DNA from 2 places in the Pseudoalteromonas sp. 5Ae-yellow genome. Region 1 is predicted to be linked to the other one. Evidence: predicted binding sites of a transcription regulator. Region 1 holds the regulator's gene; the other holds the start of a gene.
What was found. Region 1 encodes ArgR, which controls arginine synthesis, uptake and breakdown. Its sites were predicted from a motif close to ANTGAATANNTATTCANT; they were not measured.
Positions count from the first base shown of each region.

Region 2: the regulator ArgR is predicted to act here: its motif matches at 1,795-1,812, upstream of H4J63_RS00085 (aspartate aminotransferase family protein).

Region 1 covers NZ_JACGWD010000003.1:62,568-66,899, reverse strand. Annotated here, with positions in the region: gene ispB (octaprenyl diphosphate synthase) at 1-364, shown strand, start outside; gene mdh (malate dehydrogenase) at 450-1,382, opposite strand; gene argR (transcriptional regulator ArgR) at 1,608-2,075, shown strand; gene H4J63_RS01435 (Dyp-type peroxidase) at 2,083-2,982, opposite strand; gene H4J63_RS01430 (ABC transporter ATP-binding protein) at 3,031-4,080, opposite strand; gene H4J63_RS01425 (iron ABC transporter permease) at 4,081-4,332, opposite strand, start outside.
Region 2 covers NZ_JACGWD010000001.1:18,359-22,690, forward strand. Annotated here, with positions in the region: gene astA (arginine N-succinyltransferase) at 1-268, opposite strand, end outside; gene H4J63_RS00085 (aspartate aminotransferase family protein) at 354-1,559, opposite strand; gene H4J63_RS00090 (HDOD domain-containing protein) at 1,939-3,099, opposite strand; gene H4J63_RS00095 (aminodeoxychorismate/anthranilate synthase component II) at 3,143-3,724, opposite strand; gene H4J63_RS00100 (YdcH family protein) at 4,277-4,332, shown strand, end outside.

The sequences.
Region 1 (4,332 bases):
AGGTACTGCATTTCAGTTAGTGGATGACGTACTTGATTACAATGCAGATGCTGAACAGTTGGGTAAAAACATTGGTGATGATTTAGCTGAAGGCAAACCAACCCTTCCGCTTATTTATGCTATGCAACATGGTAGCGAGCAGCAAACACAGCTCATTCGTGATGCAATAGAGCACAGTAATGGTATGGAGCATTTAGAAGAAATTTTAACTGCACTAAAACAAACTAATGCGCTTGAGTTTACAATGCAAAAAGCAGAGCTTGAGGCCGAAAAAGCCATTGCCTGTTTAGACTTTTTAGCTGAGTCTGACTATAAGCAAGCACTTATAAGCCTTGCCCGTATTGCGGTTGACCGCGACCACTAGTTTTAACTAGTTACACAGTGTGACATTAATTCTGAGCAATAAAAAAGCCTGCAAATGCAGGCTTTTTTGTTGCTTAAACCGGCTATTACGCCATGAAATCAACACCTTCTTTGATGTCTTTTTTCAGAGTTTCAAGCATGTCATTTTTTGCTTTTGTTTCAAATGCGCTTAGTTCGCCGTAAGAAAGAATTTCTTCTACACCGTTTTTACCTAAACGTACTGGATGTGCAAAGTACTCTGCATCGCCATTTTCAACAGCAACGTAAGCGTAATCTACAACTTCTTCACCTTGTAGGCCTTTAACTAAAGACATACAAAAACGAGCTGCAGCAGCACCCATAGATAGCGTAGCTGAACCACCGCCTGCTTTAGCATTTACAACTTCAGTACCCGCATTTTGGATACGTGGAGTAAGTGCAGCAACTTCTTCATCAGTGAAAGAAACACCTTCAACTTGAGAAAGTAGAGGCAGAATAGTTGTGCCTGAGTGACCACCAATTACTGGTACTTTTACAGTTGCTACGTCTACGCCTTTAAGTTCAGCAACAAATGCTTCTGAACGAATAACGTCAAGCGTAGTAATACCGAATACGCGTTTAGCGTCGTAAGTACCTGCTTTTTTGAATACTTCAGCAACAATTGGAACTGTGCCATTTACTGGGTTAGTAATAATACCTACTAACGCTTTAGGACAGCTGGCAACAATGCCTTCTGCTAAAGTTTTGATGATGCCAGCATTTACATTGAATAAATCAGCACGATCCATACCTGGTTTACGTGGCATACCCGCTGGGATAAGAACGATGTCAGAACCTTCAAGCGCTTTATTTAAATCGTCTGCGCCAAAGCCTGCAACTTTAACATCTGTTGGGATGTGAGAAAGGTCAACCGCAACACCTGGTACTACTGGTGCAACATCATAAAGTGATAATTCAGAGCCAGCTGGTAAGCCTGTTTTTAATAATAAAGACAACGCTTGGCCGATACCGCCTGCAGCACCTAATACAGCAACTTTCATTGGAATTCTCCGTAATTTGAGGTAGGAAACATTTGTGGCTCTTAAGATAATGAAATTAGCGACTAAAAACAAATTTATCCTGTCTATTTCAAGTATATTTTCGACCATAGTCGTAAACTTTTGTGATTTAACGCATCAAACTGGCAAGTTAACTAAACAACTGCTGCATAATTATTCATTTTTGTGTAGAATTTGCAGCATAAATAACAAAAACGAATAAAGACTATGCAACCACAAGATAAACAAGAAGCACTGGTAAAAGCATTTAAATCACTATTAAAAGAAGAAAATTTTGGATCTCAAGGCGAAATAGTTGATGCGTTAAAAGATCAAGGCTTTGACAATATAAGCCAAAGTAAAGTATCACGCATGTTAAGTAAATTTGGCGCTGTACGCACGCGTAATGCCAAGCAAGAAATGGTTTACTGCTTACCTGCTGAAATGGGTGTACCTACGGCTAAAAGCCCATTACGCCAATTAGTAATCGACATTATGCACAACGAAATGATGATCATCATTCGTACCAGCCCAGGTGCTGCTCAGCTTATTGCACGTTTATTAGATTCATTAGGTAAAGCAGATGGCGTACTAGGAACTATTGCCGGCGATGACACTATTTTTATCGCTCCTGCTAAAATATCTGAAATAGATGTAACACTTGAACGTGTTCGCATTTTATTTGATACGGTTTAATAGCAAACTAAATTTGTTTTAAAAACCCGACTGAAGGCGCAAAGAAAGCAGAGCCCATATCGGCTTGAGTAAAATCAAGCCAGTGGTCGTAGCAATCCCCTTCCCCTAAACGACTATTAAGTACTTTTTCAAATGCGGTGCCCGTACAAGCGCATGTAATTGATAACATTCCCTGCTCATACACGTCGCCATAAGGCATGCTTTGATTTAATAGTAGCGGTTGTCCGTCTTCGTCTTTTAGCTCACTTCGCGAAGCATGGCTGGTTTCGACCGCTGGAGTAATTAGCGTGTTATCAAGACGCGTACGTCCCATTATTTGCTCTTGCTCACTCAATGATAAATGCTGCCACATAGTTAAATCATGTTTATAACGCTGAACATGAATATAACTCCCCTGATCTTCAAAGCTACCAGGGTTGCTAATTAAAGCCGTAGCGCGCTTTTTTCTTCCATGAGCTGTATCGCCACCATAAATAAAACCGTTAAAATCACGACCATCTAAAAAGCGAAAATTACGAATTTGCTCCACCAGCTCAACATCGGGGGCAAATAATTTTAAAATTTGCAGCGCAAATAAATGGTTAACATCTTCACGGTCAGAGCGAATTTGCACAAATAAATCGCACGGTTGTACGCTCATTTGGTGATCGCTATGGGTTATATTGGGAAAGCTCTGTAATTCGCTTGGAATGTATTCAGGGAGGATATGCGGCCAGTATTGCGCACCAATAGCAACCATACAAGAGAGCATTGATTCTGAAAATTGATCGCTAAACTCTTCTTCTATAGCGCTTACTTGTTTTAACTTTGCGCGAAGTGATTCGTCTTGACCATCAAACACATTAAAAAATAAGTGCAAACCGTGTAAGTTTGCTTCAGCACAAATCCCTGATTGCGCTTGCGCCATTGTTATTCCTTAGTTTTACAGATAAAAACACAGCGAATAACAAATTAATTACGATTCGAAAAAATTCACCGTGTGAGGTTTTATTTTTATTATAACCTGATCATTATTTTCAAATGACTGGCCATATTGTGCTGCAACTTCAATTTCTTGTTCATCAATAACAAGCGAATAAACATACGCCGAACCAATAAAGCGACGACTTATGATTGTAGCTCGCTTGCTGAATTTGTCACTTTGGTTATCTGCCACTAATTCTATTTGATGAGGGCGCACATATATAAGCCCTGCACTTACATTATGCTTACTCTCAACATAAGATTCGACTAAACCAAATGGTGTTTTATATTCAGTTGCGGTTAACACTTCTGCGCTTAAGTATATGCCCTGACCCAGAAACTCTGCAACCTCCTTTGAACATGGAGCTGCAAAAAGCTGCTCAGGCGTGCCTTGTTGCTCAATTTTACCGCGATGCATAATGGCCAGTGTATCTGAAAACGCAAACGCCTCTTCTTTTGAATGTGTAACAAACACAGCAGATACTTGAGTTGCCTTAATAATTCGACGTATATCGGCAATTAATTCAAAGCGTACTTGTGTGTCGATGTTTGAAAAAGGCTCATCAAGGAGTAATAAACTAGGTTTATAAGCTAATGCACGAGCAATCGCTACGCGTTGCTGTTGGCCACCCGATAACTGATGTGGAAACCTGTCAGCACAGCCAATTAAATGTACCAGCTTAAGCATTTCATCAACGCGTTGCTGCTTTTGAGCTTTACTCATTTTACTAAGCCCAAATGCAATATTATTTGCCACCGTTAAATGCGGAAACAACGCATAGTCTTGAAACATCATGCCGATGTTACGGTGCTCAGGCGAGACAAACGATTGCTCATCACTCACTAATTTACCGTCTATAAAAATAGACCCTTGCTTAGCTTCAATTAAACCTGCAATCGCTTTTAACGTGGTCGTTTTGCCGCACCCACTCGCTCCGAGTAGACAAACAATTTCATCTTTACCCACTGTTAAATCTAAATCGTGAATAACCTTTGTACCGTTATAGTGATAGCTCACGCCTTGTAAAATTAAACTACTCATTTAACTACGCTGCTCCATAGAACGATTAATAAAATACAAAGGAATAAACCCAACAATAACAATAAATAATGCCGATATAGAAGCAAGCTCTAACTGCTCGTCACTCACATACTGAAATACATGAGTAGCTAAGCTTTCAAAATTAAACGGCCTGAGCAATAGCGCAGCCGGCAGTTCTTTCATGCACTCAATAAATACCAATAACGCAGCAGTAAGCAATCCTCTTCGCAGTAAAGGTAGGTGCACTAAACG
Region 2 (4,332 bases), on a different contig from region 1:
AATGATAAAATGCATCATCAAGCCCTACAGCAGCTTCAATTGCAGACGTACCTACAACATCACCGGTTTCGCTATCTTCAAGAACAAACAGGTAGCCTTCGTCACCGGGTTGTGACGTTTGCTTAGCAAATGAACTTACAGAATGGTCTATTTTCTTTTGCAATAGTTCTTCGTTTAATGGCAAAGACGTAAAACCATGCCCAGATTCGTGGGCAATTTTCAGTAATGCTGAGTAATCATTTTGCTGGATTGGGCGAAGGATCATCATGAGTCCGCTTGCTCCCTTATAAATAACGGTAAATAGGAATTGCAGGGCAAGCGGTGCTTGCCCTTAATTGGTTGGCTTAAGTCGCTTATGCGTTTACTACGCTTGCTACTGCTTTTTCAAAGCGTGCCATACCTTCGCGAATGTCCGCTTCAGGAATTACTAAAGATGGAGTGAAACGTACTACGTCTGCACCGGCAACTAGTGACATAAGGCCTTGCTCAGTACCTGCCACTAAAAACTCTTTTGCACGACCTTTGTATTGCTCGTTCACTACTGCACCAATTAATAAACCTTGGCCACGGATTTCGCTAAATACGTTGTATTTTTCGTTAACCGCGCTAAGTAGTTCATTAAATAATGCGGCTTTTTCTTTTACGCCAGCCAGTACTTCTGGGGTATTTACTGTATCAAATGCCGCTTCTGCAACAGCACACGCAAGCGGGTTACCGCCATAAGTAGAACCATGTGTGCCTACTTTAAGGTGCTGTGCAATTTCAGTTGTTGTGATCATAGCGCCAATAGGAAAACCGCCGCCAAGTGCTTTAGCCGAAGTTAAAATATCAGGTACTACGTTTAAGCCTTGGTATGCATATAAATCGCCAGTACGACCAACACCTGTTTGAACTTCATCAAAAATAAGCAGTGCGTTATGTTTAGTACATAAATCGCGAACACCTTGAGCAAACTCATCAGTTGGTGAAACAATACCGCCTTCACCTTGTAGAGGTTCCATCATTACGGCACATGTTTTATCGCTGATAAGTGCTTCAAAAGCAGCTAGGTCGTTGTAATCGCAATGTATAATGTCGCCAGGCTTAGGGCCAAAACCATCTGAATATGCAGCTTGGCCGCCAACAGTTACGGTAAAGAATGTACGACCGTGGAAACCTTTGTTGAACGCGATGATTTGTGATTTTTCTGCGCCAAACTTATCAAGTGCAAAACGACGCGCTAATTTAAGCGCGGCTTCGTTTGCTTCTGCGCCAGAGTTGGCAAAGTAAACTTTTTCAGCAAATGTCGCATCAACCATTTTTTTAGCTAGGCGAAGTGCCGGCTCATTGGTCATTACGTTAGATAGATGCCAGATTTTTTCGCCTTGCTCTTTTAATGCGCCTACTAATGCAGGGTGGCAATGGCCAAGACAGTTAACTGCAATACCACCAGCAAAGTCGATAAACTCTCGACCTTGTTGATCCCATACGCGAGAGCCTTCGCCTCGAACAGGAATTACGCTTGAAGGTGCGTAGTTAGGAACCATTACGTGATCAAATAATTCGCGATTGACTGTCATTTTATTTCCTCTTAATTGTGAGCAACACAAAACATCAAAATAGGTGTTTGGTTAATATTTGTAACCAACTTTATAGGCAAGATCAGTAACCTGATAATTGCGCAAAATTGCTTTGTGGTTCAATTTTCAGACGCACATTATTTCAGAATTACTTATATCTGTCTCGTTAAAAACTTTCATGTATCCCTTGAAAATAAAGGGCTAAAGATATTATTTCATAGATAGTGAATAACTATTTGCATAGCTATTTATGCTTATTTTTAGGCAACTAACCGCATGAGTACAGAGGCGCACACGCTTTAATCGGCAAATATGCAATATAAAAATAGAGTGAGAATGAATGGTTAGTCGCAAAAAAATTAACAAAAAATTCAGATTTTTAGTCAATTTGAATAGCTAAATTGGTAAAATTACTCGATTGGAGGGTTTTTAGTTCCGTTTTAGTGAACTTAAAGTACGAAAACCAGCTTAGAGTTTCGTCAGGCTCAATAAGTTGATGCTCTTTTAGATTAAGATATTGAGAGTAGCAACGTGCCTTTAGCATTACTTGTGTTAACGGCAGTAATGTATCGCCCTTATCTACCCCATTTACTAGCTGCTGCATTACACCTTTAAACGGTAAATATTTAAAAGCCATTTTGTCTATTACTTTGGCGCTTACCTCTATCGACTTATTGCTAAGTAGAGTGGTTAAAAATAGCGGGTCGGGCTGTAGCTCTAATAATGCGGTGTGTAAATCTTTTTGGTTTTCATTTCGGGCTAACTGCACTTTACGTTGCCATACTTTCTCAAACGTTTTTAAGTACAAACGCACCAATGCAATTCGCCCTACATCTAAAAGCATACCAAGGGTAAATGCATGAACGTCGTTCACATTATTAATTTGTGCAATTTTTTGCGCAGCAATCGCGTTTGCCATCGCGCTGTCGCGTAGCCGGCGTTTTAATAATGAAAATGGCTCGGTGCTATGTGGCATCCAATGACGCGCAGCAAATGTAGGTATAACTAGCTGTAAGTTATCAAGACCAATATAGCGAAGAGCAAGCGATGGCTTATCTACTTTTACAGACGTGTTTTTACTACGTTGATTACGATAGTAAGGTAAATTAACGAGCGTTACTAACTCCCTACCCAACCAGCTTAAATCATTAACCAATGGCTCTAAACGCCCTACCGATGCCGACTTTACCGCTAATATATCGAGTATATTGGCAATGCCATCTTCAATACCTATGGTGCTATGAATTACACCATCTATATCTTCGAGCTGCTTATATATAGCTGTTTCAATTGTTTTGTGTAGTTGCTCACTTGCTTGCGCGCGATATTTATGATGTGCAGTACTGCTTTGCTGGCGTTTATTCTGTGCGGCCACTTCAACCTGAAGCAAGGTACGCTGCTTCATGGGTTCGCCGTAATCTATATCTAATGTATGAATGAAACCAATTTGCTGATGCGCAAAGCTATGCCCAAGCAATAAGTCATGAGCTCGTTGGCTTAGTATTTTGGCAGTACGCTGCTGGGCTACAAGTTCAGTCATGACATCCATTAATAAAGTATAAAATGCTATGTGTATTATAACATTAGAAGCGAGTTAAAAAGTTATCAAGCAGTTCTAAGCCTTGAGCAGTTAAAATAGCTTCGGGATGAAACTGCACACCTTCGATTGCTAATTCTTTATGAAGTAATCCCATAATTTCGTCAAACTCGCCTTGCTCAGTCTGAGTCCATGCTGTTACTTCAAGCTCTTTAGGTAGAGTTTGCGCTTTAACCACTAAAGAATGATAACGACATACTGTTAACGGGTTAGCTAAACCTTTAAACACACCTTTATTAGTGTGAACTATGGGTGATGTTTTACCGTGCATAACTTTTTTAGCACGAATTACATCTCCCCCCAAAGCTTGCGCGATAGTTTGATGCCCCAAGCAAATCCCTAGAATAGGATATTGTCCTTTTAGTTGCTCAACAACATTTAATGAAATACCCGCTTCGTTAGGCGTGCATGGTCCCGGCGATAACACGATGTGCTGCGGGTTTAACTGTTTTATTTGTGCAATGTTTAGCTCGTCATTACGTTTTACTAAAACGTCTTGATCTAAACGCTGAAAATATTGCACTAAGTTGTAAGTAAACGAATCGTAGTTATCGATCATTAACAGCATTACACAACAAACCTTATAAATTATTGACCACTTACTTCACGCAAGCGGTACTAAGCGTTGCATTCTACCACTATTAACTAGCCAACATAAATTAGCAAAAAGCGTTAAAAATTAACTGTTTTTGCTAAAAGTTCTTTAAAGTCTTTAGTGGGTACTGGTTCACTTAACCCGAACTCTGGTTAAGAGATTTATTAACGTATTAAATCATGGTGATATTTAAATTTATTCTCTCAAGCCAGAGATTCCTTGCACCTTGAGCAATAATATCGAGTTTTAAGCTTTTCGCGAGTAGTTAACACACCTACGTAGGCTGTATACCCCAACAATAAATTATTGACCTCTAAAGTACGTGCATTTATTGATCGCACTATTAAATACTTTGGTGAAATGCCTTACTGAGCAAAATAAACAGATTGCTTGTGCTACATCAAATTAGCGGCTCGATGGTTGAATTATATCTATGTAAGCCCCAGTGTATTATATGAAAGGCAGTAATTCACTTATACAACTCACTTACTTGTGAGCTCATTTATATCCTACTAAGGAGCGAATATGTTAGGCGAAGACCACTCATTAACAAATGACTTTCCAGAGTACTTAAAGACCAT